One region of the Mesorhizobium sp. C120A genome, then DNA from elsewhere that is predicted to be linked to it. Evidence: predicted binding sites of a transcription regulator. Region 1 holds the regulator's gene; the other holds the start of a gene.
The links. Region 1 encodes PhoB, which activates phosphate uptake and scavenging genes when phosphate is short. Its sites were predicted from a motif close to TGTCATNNANCTGTCAT; they were not measured.
Positions count from the first base shown of each region.

Region 2: NL532_RS24880 (LTA synthase family protein) is a predicted target of PhoB. The motif match lies at 2,543-2,559, and genes of this name have one in related genera.

Region 1 is NZ_CP100476.1:1,335,717-1,340,333, forward strand. Features, by position in the region: gene pstA (phosphate ABC transporter permease PstA) at 1-171, shown strand, start outside; gene pstB (phosphate ABC transporter ATP-binding protein PstB) at 189-1,013, shown strand; gene phoU (phosphate signaling complex protein PhoU) at 1,055-1,759, shown strand; gene phoB (phosphate regulon transcriptional regulator PhoB) at 1,776-2,465, shown strand; gene NL532_RS06615 (ROK family protein) at 2,496-3,731, opposite strand; gene xylF (D-xylose ABC transporter substrate-binding protein) at 3,998-4,617, shown strand, end outside.
Region 2 is NZ_CP100476.1:5,056,423-5,061,039, forward strand. Features, by position in the region: gene fabF (beta-ketoacyl-ACP synthase II) at 1-95, opposite strand, end outside; gene NL532_RS24865 (acyl carrier protein) at 130-366, opposite strand; gene fabG (3-oxoacyl-[acyl-carrier-protein] reductase) at 587-1,324, opposite strand; gene fabD (ACP S-malonyltransferase) at 1,385-2,332, opposite strand; gene NL532_RS24880 (LTA synthase family protein) at 2,610-4,538, shown strand.

The DNA.
Region 1 (4,617 bases):
CCTTTCGATCCGGCGACCGCGCTGCCGGTTCAGATCTATATGTGGGCAAACGAGGCTGAGCGCGCTTTTGTCGAGCGCATGTCCGGCGCCATCATCATCCTGCTCGTCTTCCTCATGGCCATGAACATCACCGCGATCGTGCTCCGGCGCCGCTTCGAGCGGCGCTGGTAGAAAAAAGGCAATTTGGTATGAACATCATGACCGAACAGTCCCTTGAGAATGCAGTGGGCGACAAAATGAACGCCAAGTCGAACGAAGTCATCAAGATGCGCGGCGACAAGGTCGGCGTCTTCTACGGCGAGAAGCAGGCGTTGTTCGACGTCAATCTCGACGTCCGCCAGAACCAGGTGACGGCGCTGATCGGCCCGTCCGGCTGCGGCAAGTCGACCTTCCTGCGCTGCCTCAACCGCATGAACGACACCATCGATTCGGCGCGGGTGACCGGCAAGATCACGCTCGATGAAGACGACATCTACGACAAGAACATCGATGTCGTCGAACTGCGCGCCCGCGTCGGCATGGTGTTCCAGAAACCCAACCCGTTCCCGAAGTCGATCTACGAGAACGTCGCCTACGGCCCGCGCATCCATGGGCTGGCCAAGCGCAAGTCCGACATGGACCAGATCGTCGAGCAGAGCCTGAAGAAGGCTGCGATCTGGAACGAGGTCAAGGACCGCCTGCAGGAGCCCGGCACCGGCCTGTCCGGCGGCCAGCAGCAGCGCCTGTGCATCGCGCGCGCCATCGCCGTGTCGCCGGAGGTGATCCTGATGGACGAGCCCTGCTCGGCGCTCGATCCGATCGCCACCGCCCGTGTCGAGGAGCTGATCGACGAACTGCGCCAGAACTACACGATCGTCATCGTCACCCACTCGATGCAGCAGGCGGCGCGCGTCTCGCAGCGCACGGCGATGTTCCATCTCGGCTATCTCGTCGAGGAGGGCGTCACCGACAAGATGTTCACCAACCCCGACGACAAGCGCACCCAGGACTACATTACCGGCCGCTTCGGCTGAGCCGTCCGGCGGGTGAATTTTTAGGCACGAGGACCAAGATCATGGGTGAACATACCGTCGCCTCCTTCGATGAAGAGCTCGGGCAGATCAGCAAGCTGATCCGCGACATGGGCGATCTGGCAGGCTCGATGGTCAGCGGCTCGACCAGGGCGCTGCTCAATTCGGACAATGCGCTGGCACAGCGTGTCGTTTCCGACGACGCCATCATGGATGCGCGCCAGCGCGAACTGGACGACCGCGCCATCACGCTGATCGCCAAGCGCCAGCCGATGGCCAACGATCTGCGCGCCGTGGTCGGCTCGATCCGCATGGCGGGCGACCTCGAGCGCATCGGCGACCTCGCCAAGAACATCGCCAAACGCGTCGGCACCGTGGGCTTGAGCGTCACGCCGCGCGACCTCTCGCACTCCATCGATGCCATGGCGCAACTGGTGCTGATCCAGGTGCAAGGCGTCGTCGAGGAATATGCCGCCACCGATGCGGCAGCGCTTGCAAAACTCAGGAATGACGACGAGCGCATCGACGTCAAATACACGTCCGTGTTTCGTGAGCTCTTGACCTACATGATGGAAGACCCTCGCAACATCACCGCCTGCACGCATCTCTTGTTCTGCGCCAAGAATCTTGAGCGCATCGGCGATCATGTCACCAACATCGCCGAAAATGCGTATTATGTGCTGACCGGCCAGCAATTGCCCGCCAATCGTCCGAAGCAGGACGAGACGGCGATGGCCACGCCGGCCTGATGAGGGTGAACTGCCTATGATCGCGCCACGCATCATGGTCGTGGAGGACGAGGAGCCGCTGGGCGTGCTCCTCCGCTACAACCTCGAATCCGAAGGCTATCAGGTCGAGGTGGTGACACGCGGCGACGAGGCCGAGATCCGCCTGCAGGAAAACGTGCCCGATCTCCTGGTGCTCGACTGGATGGTGCCCGCTGTTTCCGGCATCGAGCTCTGCCGGCGGCTTAGAGTGCGGCCCGAAACCGAGCGGCTGCCGATCATCATGCTGACCGCGCGCGGTGAGGAAAGCGATCGCGTGCGCGGCCTGTCCACCGGTGCCGACGACTATCTGGTCAAGCCATTCTCGACGCCGGAGTTCATGGCGCGCGTGAAGGCGCTGCTGCGCCGGGCCAAGCCGGAAGTGCTGTCCAGCGTGCTCAAGGTCGGCGACATCGTGCTCGACCGCGAGTCGCACCGTGTCTACCGCAAGAAGAGCGAGATCAGGCTCGGACCGACCGAGTTCCGGCTGCTCGAATTCATGATGCGCCATCCCGGCCGCGTGTTCTCGCGCAGCCAACTGCTCGACAATGTCTGGGGCGAGACGATCTATATCGACGAGCGAACCGTCGACGTCCATGTCGGGCGCTTACGCAAAGCGGTCAACAACGGCCGCATGCCGGATGTCATCCGTACCATTCGCGGCGCCGGCTACGCGATCAGGGAAGACTAGGATGCTGCGCGTCGCGCCGTTGCCGGCCATTCAGGCGACATGCTTGCCGGATTTGGCCTGAATGCCCGGCGCGAAAATCTCCTGATCGACGAAGCCGAGCGCGCGCATGGCACAGCCTTCGCGGATCAGCGGCAGCTCGTTGGGCTCGGTGTCGAAGGAGATCGATTTCGAGTGCTGGCCGCCGGCGGTCTGGGCGATCGCTTCGCGCAATGCCGGTTCGATCAAGTCGAAGGCGGCGGCGCTGACGCCGACCATGGCGACGGGTGCCGGATCGATCAGTGCAAACAGGCTGCCGAGGCCGAAGCCGAGCGCCTCACCGGCCTTGCGATAGGCTTCGCGCTCCGGGCCATCGGTTTCGCGGGCGCGCGCGGCGAGTGCGCGCATATCAGCGTCGCCGATATCGACCGGCTCGGCATCTTCGCTCATCATTTTGGCGCTGCGCCAGATGGCGTAGTTTCCGGCATAGGCCTCGACGCAGCCGCGCCGCCCGCAGCGGCAGAGCGCGCCGCCCGGACGGTGGATCATGTGGCCGAACTCGCCGCCCGAGGAATGGGTGCCGGTGAACAGTTCGCCTTTCAGCACCAGCCCCATGCCGATGCCGTGCGACAAGAGGATCGCGATGAAATTGTCGCGGTAGCGCTCGGGCTGGCGCCATTGCAGGGCCACCGCCATCATATTGCAGTCGTTCTCCATGGTGGCAGGAATGCCGAATTCCGCTTCCAACATGTCGGCGAAGGCAATGTCGGTCAGTGGCGTGATTGGCGACCACAGCATGGCCCGCGCCTGCGAATCGGTGATGCCCTGGATGCCCATGGCAATGCGGGCGATGCTCTGGACATCGAGGTCCGGGTCCGCGAGACGCCGCCCGACGATTGCTACGCATTCGCCGATCAGCTCGTCGCGCGGCATGGTCAGCGTGTCGAGCCGGCGCTGTTCTTCCGCGACCACCTGGCCGGCATAGTCGATGACGGTGACGGAGAGGAAGTTCAGCGACAGCACCACGGTCATGACCGCCGCCGCTTCCGGGTTGAGGCCAAGGCCGACCTGCGGCCGGCCGCGTTTCAGCGAGCCGGTCTCGCCAGGCTTGCCTTCAATCAGGATGCCTTCTTGAATTAGATCAGACGAGATTGCCGATATCGTCGAATGGCTGAGGCCGGTGGTCGCCGCAATCTCGGTCCGCGACGGCTGGCCGGCCCGGCGCACGGCCGAAATCACCATCGCACGGTTGCGACGGCGCAGATCGTCGTGGCGGATCCCAACCGACATTTGTTTTCCTCCCGGCCTCCTCGCGCCTCATGATAGTGAAGGCGTTCGACGGCACCAGCCAAATATTGGCAGACGCCGGCAGCCCTGTCATTGTTTATTGCGGAGCTCGAAAAAATTCGGCAACGCCATCAGAATCCATCATAATCGATGTTGACAGTGCCTTATCATTGAACCAGTATTTTTTCGAGGCTCGAAAAAATGGAGCCTCTTTGTGCAGGCCTTCGGGCCGGTTTTGTCGCGCCGTGGGCGGCGCAGGGAGGGTTATAATGAACAGATTTGCAGCCGCCATGCTGGCGGGTGTCGCCATGTCGCTGGCGCTGATGTCGGTCGCGCAGGCGAAGGACAAGGTCATCGGCGTGTCGTGGTCGAACTTCCAGGAAGAGCGCTGGAAGACCGACGAGGCGGCGATGAAAACGGCGATCGAAGCCGCCGGCGACAAGTACATTTCGGCCGACGCGCAGTCCAATCCCGGCAAGCAGCTGACCGACGTCGAAAGCCTGATCTCGCAGGGCGCCAACTCGCTGATCATCCTGGCGCAGGACGCCTCGGCCATCGGCCCGGCGGTGCAGAAGGCGCTGGACGAAGGCATTCCGGTCGTCGGCTATGATCGCCTGATCGAGAACAAGGACGTCTTCTACCTGACCTTCGACAACAAGGAAGTCGGCCGCATGCAGGCCCGCGAAGTGTTCAAGGCGAAGCCCGAAGGCAACTATGTCTTCATCAAGGGCTCGGGCTCGGATCCGAATGCCGATTTCCTGTTCTCGGGCTCGATGGAAGTGCTCAAGGAAGCCATCGACTCGGGCAAGATCAAGAATGTCGGCGAGGCCTATACCGATGGCTGGCTGCCGGCCAACGCCCAGAAGAACATGGAACAGTTCCTGACCGC
Region 2 (4,617 bases), 2.9 Mb from region 1:
GCGCTGCGGCCGGTCAGCAGTTCCTTCCAGCTGTGCTCGAAGCCCATGCCGAACGGTGAAACCAGGCCGAGGCCCGTGACGACGACACGCCTCATCGCAGGTCCTCCCCGGTGATGACTGCGGATAGCGTCAGGCCGAAGCCTTGTCGATGTACTTCACGGCATCGCCGACGGTCAGGATGGTCTCGGCCGCATCGTCCGGAATCTCGACGCCGAACTCTTCTTCGAACGCCATGACGAGTTCGACCGTGTCGAGGCTGTCCGCGCCCAGATCATCGATGAAGCTCGCCTGCTCCGTCACCTTGTCGGCATCGACGCCAAGATGTTCGATGACGATCTTCTTGACGCGCTCTGCGGTGTCACTCATTTGGGCATCCTCGTCTTTTGTTTGTCTGTCTTCGTTAGCGGGCAGAATGCCGCTAATCAAGCTGAAAGATGGTCCTGCCGGAAACGCAACGATGCCGGACCGGTTTTTGCCCGAACCGCCGGGTTGCGGGCCGCATTACACGAAAAATGGCTGAGGTCCAAGGCGAAATGGTCTCTTTTCACAAGCCGGCCATGTCTTCTTATCACCCGGCAATATCCTGTCAGATCATGGCCATGCCACCGTTGACATGGATGGTCTGGCCGGTGACGTAGGCTGCCTCGTTGGAGGCGAGATAGGCGACGGCCGACGCCACTTCAACACTCGTGCCCATGCGGCGCGTCGGGATCGCGGCCATTATCGCGTCTTTCTGCTTGTCGTTGAGCTTGTCGGTCATGGCCGATTCGATAAAGCCCGGGGCGACGCAGTTGACGGTGATGTTGCGGGTGGCGATCTCCTGCGCCAGCGACTTGGAAAAGCCGATCATGCCGGCCTTGGAGGCGCAATAATTGGTCTGGCCAGGATTGCCGGTGACGCCGACCACCGAGGTGATGTTGATGATGCGGCCATGGCGGCGGCGCATCATCGGATGGGTCAGCTCGCGGGTCAGCCGGAACACGGCGGTGAGGTTCACCTCCAGCACGCTGTCCCAATCCGCGTCCGCCATGCGCACGAACAGGCCGTCCTTGGTGATGCCGGCATTGTTGACCAGTATGTCGACGCCTTCGAGTTCGGCTTCGGCCTTCTGGCCAAGCGCCTTGACCTCGTCACGGTCGGCAAGATTGGCCGGGAACAGCTTTACCCGGTCGCCGAGTTCGCCGGCCAGGGTCTCCAGTTTCTCGATGCGGGTGCCGTGCAGGCCGACAATGGCGCCTTGCGCATGCAGCACCCGGGCAATCGCCTCGCCAATGCCGCCCGATGCGCCGGTGACGAGCGCCTTGCGGCCGGTCAGTTCGAACATTTTCGTCTCCTGATCTTAAGAGAACACCCTTCCCACGGGAGGGGTTGAATCGCCAGTGGATTATGCAAGCGCGGCCAGCGCCGCCTCGACTTCGGCCGGCGTGCCGACGGCCGATGTGGCGATGTCGCGGTTGATCCGCCGCGCCAGGCCGGAAAGCACCTTGCCGGCGCCGATCTCATAGAGCGTGGCGACGCCATTGGCGCCGAACCACTCCACCGTTTCGCGCCAGCGCACGCGGCCGGTGATCTGCTCGACCAGGCGGCGCGCGATCTCGTCGGGGTCGCTGGTCGGGGCTACAGTGACGTTGGAGACGACGGGCACGACCGGTGCATTCTTGGTCACGCCGGCCAGCGCCTCGCGCATGACATCGGCCGCCGGCGCCATCAGCGCCGAATGGAAGGGTGCGGAGACCTGCAGCATCAGCGCCCGCTTGGCGCCCTTTTCGGTGCACAGTTTCGCGGCGAGTTCCACCGCCGCCCTGGCGCCGGAGATCACCAGCTGGCCGCCGCCATTGTCGTTGGCGATCTGGCAGACCTTGCCGGATCCCGTTGCGGCCTCGGTGCAAGCGGCTTCGACGTCGGGCTGTTCCAGTCCGATGATCGCCGCCATGGCGCCCTCGCCGGCCGGCACCGCCGCCTGCATGGCGTTGCCGCGGATGCGCAGCAGCCGGGCAGCATCGGCGACCGAAACGAAACCGGCCGCGGCAAGGGCGGAATATTCGCCGAGCGAATGACCGGCAACGTAGGCAACCTTGTCCTTCAGCGAAAAGCCGCGCGCTTCCAGCGAGCGGATTCCCGCCAGCGAGACCGCCATCAGCGCCGGCTGGGCATTGGCAGTCAGGGTCAGCGCCTCTTCCGGGCCTTCCCAGATCAGTTTCGACAGCTTTTCGCCCAGCGCATCATCGACTTCCTCGAACACCCTGCGTGCCTCGGGGAAGGCGTCGGCGAGGTCCTTGCCCATGCCGACAGCCTGGCTGCCCTGTCCCGGAAAGGTGAATGCGACGGCCATTTGGGCGCTCTCCAGCGGCTGATTTTTACTGCCTGTGACGCAAGGCGGACCGCCAAGTCAAGCCCGGAGGGGGCATTTCGGCTCTCGCTTGAACCGGAGCTGACCTCGAGTCCCTGTTCCCAAAGGCTTTTTGCCGATCACACCTGATGAAAACCGCTCACGAATCGTTTGCTGGCTCTTCTTATTTTCGCCACAGGCGCTAGCTTTTGCATGACAGTTCTATGACAGAACGGTGGCGCGAGTGGAAATACGCGTTGCTTGGGCCGGGGGAAGAGACGTGGCTAGGATCAGGAAGGGCGCGGCCGTACCCGCGCCACAGTTCTTGGAAGACGATCCGTCCACCGGCTACCTGCCGGGGCGCAGATGGCCGGTCATCCGCTACGGTCTGGTCACGCTGCTTGCCTCCGCCATCCTGGTGTTCGCCATCGAATGGATCGTGCGCGGCGACTTCTTCGGCACGGTCGACTTCTTCCTGCAGCCATTCAAGCCGGGCTGGACCACCATCATTGTCTTTGCATTGGTGCTGATGGGACTGGACGCCGTGCTTGGCCGCAGTCACCAGAGCCTGATGATCGTGGCGCCGCTGACGCTGGCGCTGGCCTTTGTCGGGCATCAGAAGTCGCATTATCTCGGCGATCCGCTCTACCCAACCGATTTTCTTTATTCGCGCCAGATCATGGCACTGATGCCGCTCCTGGTGCGCGAACGGCCTTGGACGGCGCTCGCCATGGCGGTCGGCATCGTCGCCGGCCTGTCGCTGCTGATCTATGGCTGGCGGTTGTGGCGCCGCAAGGTTCCGGTCCTCAGCCGCAAAGGGCGGCTGGCGCGGCTGACGCTGGCAGTGCCGCTGCTCGCCTTCTTCGTCTCAATCATGGACTACGCCACCTTCTCGTGGACCCGCGACCGGCTGCAGATCATCCCGATCATGTGGGACCAGAAGGAGAACTACGCCTCCAACGGGTTTGCGCTGGCCTTCGCGCTCAACGTGCCGATGGCGCATGTCTCGGCGCCGGCGGGCTATTCCGACAAGGCGATCGACGCGATCGACAGGCCTGCTGTGGCGGCCTCGGTACCGGATGAGAAACCCGACATCATCGTGGTGATGAGCGAATCTTTCTGGGATCCGACCAAGCTGCCCGGCGTCACAATCACGCCTGACCCGATCCCCAATGTGCGGGCGCTGCGTTCCGGCTATATGTTTTCGCCGGAATTCGGCGGCATGACCGCCAACATCGAATTCGAGGCGCTGACCGGCTTTTCCAATGCCTTCCTGCCGGCGGGCTCGATCCCCTACCAGCAATATGTGCGCACACCGACGCCGTCGCTGGCGACCTTCCTGAAAAGCGAGGGATACCGGGCGCGCGCCATCCATCCGGGCACCAACTGGTTCTGGAACAGGGGCGCCGTCTATGCCGATTTCGGCTTCAACGATTTCCGCTCGGAAGAGACGCTGCCGCCACTGGAAAAGCGCGGGCCGCTGGCTTCCGATGCGTCGATGACCGACGAGATCATCGCAGAGGCCGACGCCAGCGAGCGGCCGGTGTTCTTCTTCGCCGTCAGCCTGCAGAACCACGGTCCCTACGAGCCGTACCGCTATTACAATCCGACCCACAAGGTCGCGGCACCGATCAGCACATGGGCGCGGGAATCGCTGCTCAGCTACGCCGAAGGCTCCGCCGATGCCGACCGTGGCCTCGAACGATTGATCGAATGGGCGAAGAAGCGCGAGCGGCCGACGGTCATCGCCTTCTTCGGCGACCATCTGCCGCCGCTCGGCCCCGTCTATGTCGAAACCGGTTACCTGAAGGACAATGTCGCGCCGCGCAAGGAACCGACGCCGGAGGCGGCACTGGAGCATCATCAGACGCCGCTGGTCATCTGGTCTAACCGCACCGGTCCGGCGCAGGATATGGGCGCGGTGAGCCCGGCCTTCCTGCCCTACCACATCCTGACAACGGCCGGGATCACGCACCCCTACTACACCGGCTTCCTGGGCGCGCTGCGCGAACGCTATCGCGTCGTCGACCGCAATCTGCTTCTGACACCGTCAGGTGAGGCCACGCCGGACTGGGCGCGGCAGAAGGAAGTTGATCCGGCGATCAACGATTTCCGCCTGCTGCAATACGACATGATGTTCGGCAAGCGTAAGGCGGCTCCGGACTTCTTCCCCGAAACGATCAACGGTCGTACCCCGCATACGAGTTGATGCCTGGTCTTTTCCAACCCTGCGACGCCAGGACGCTGTCCGGAGCATGCGTTACCCTTGCCTTCCAGCCAAATTGCTA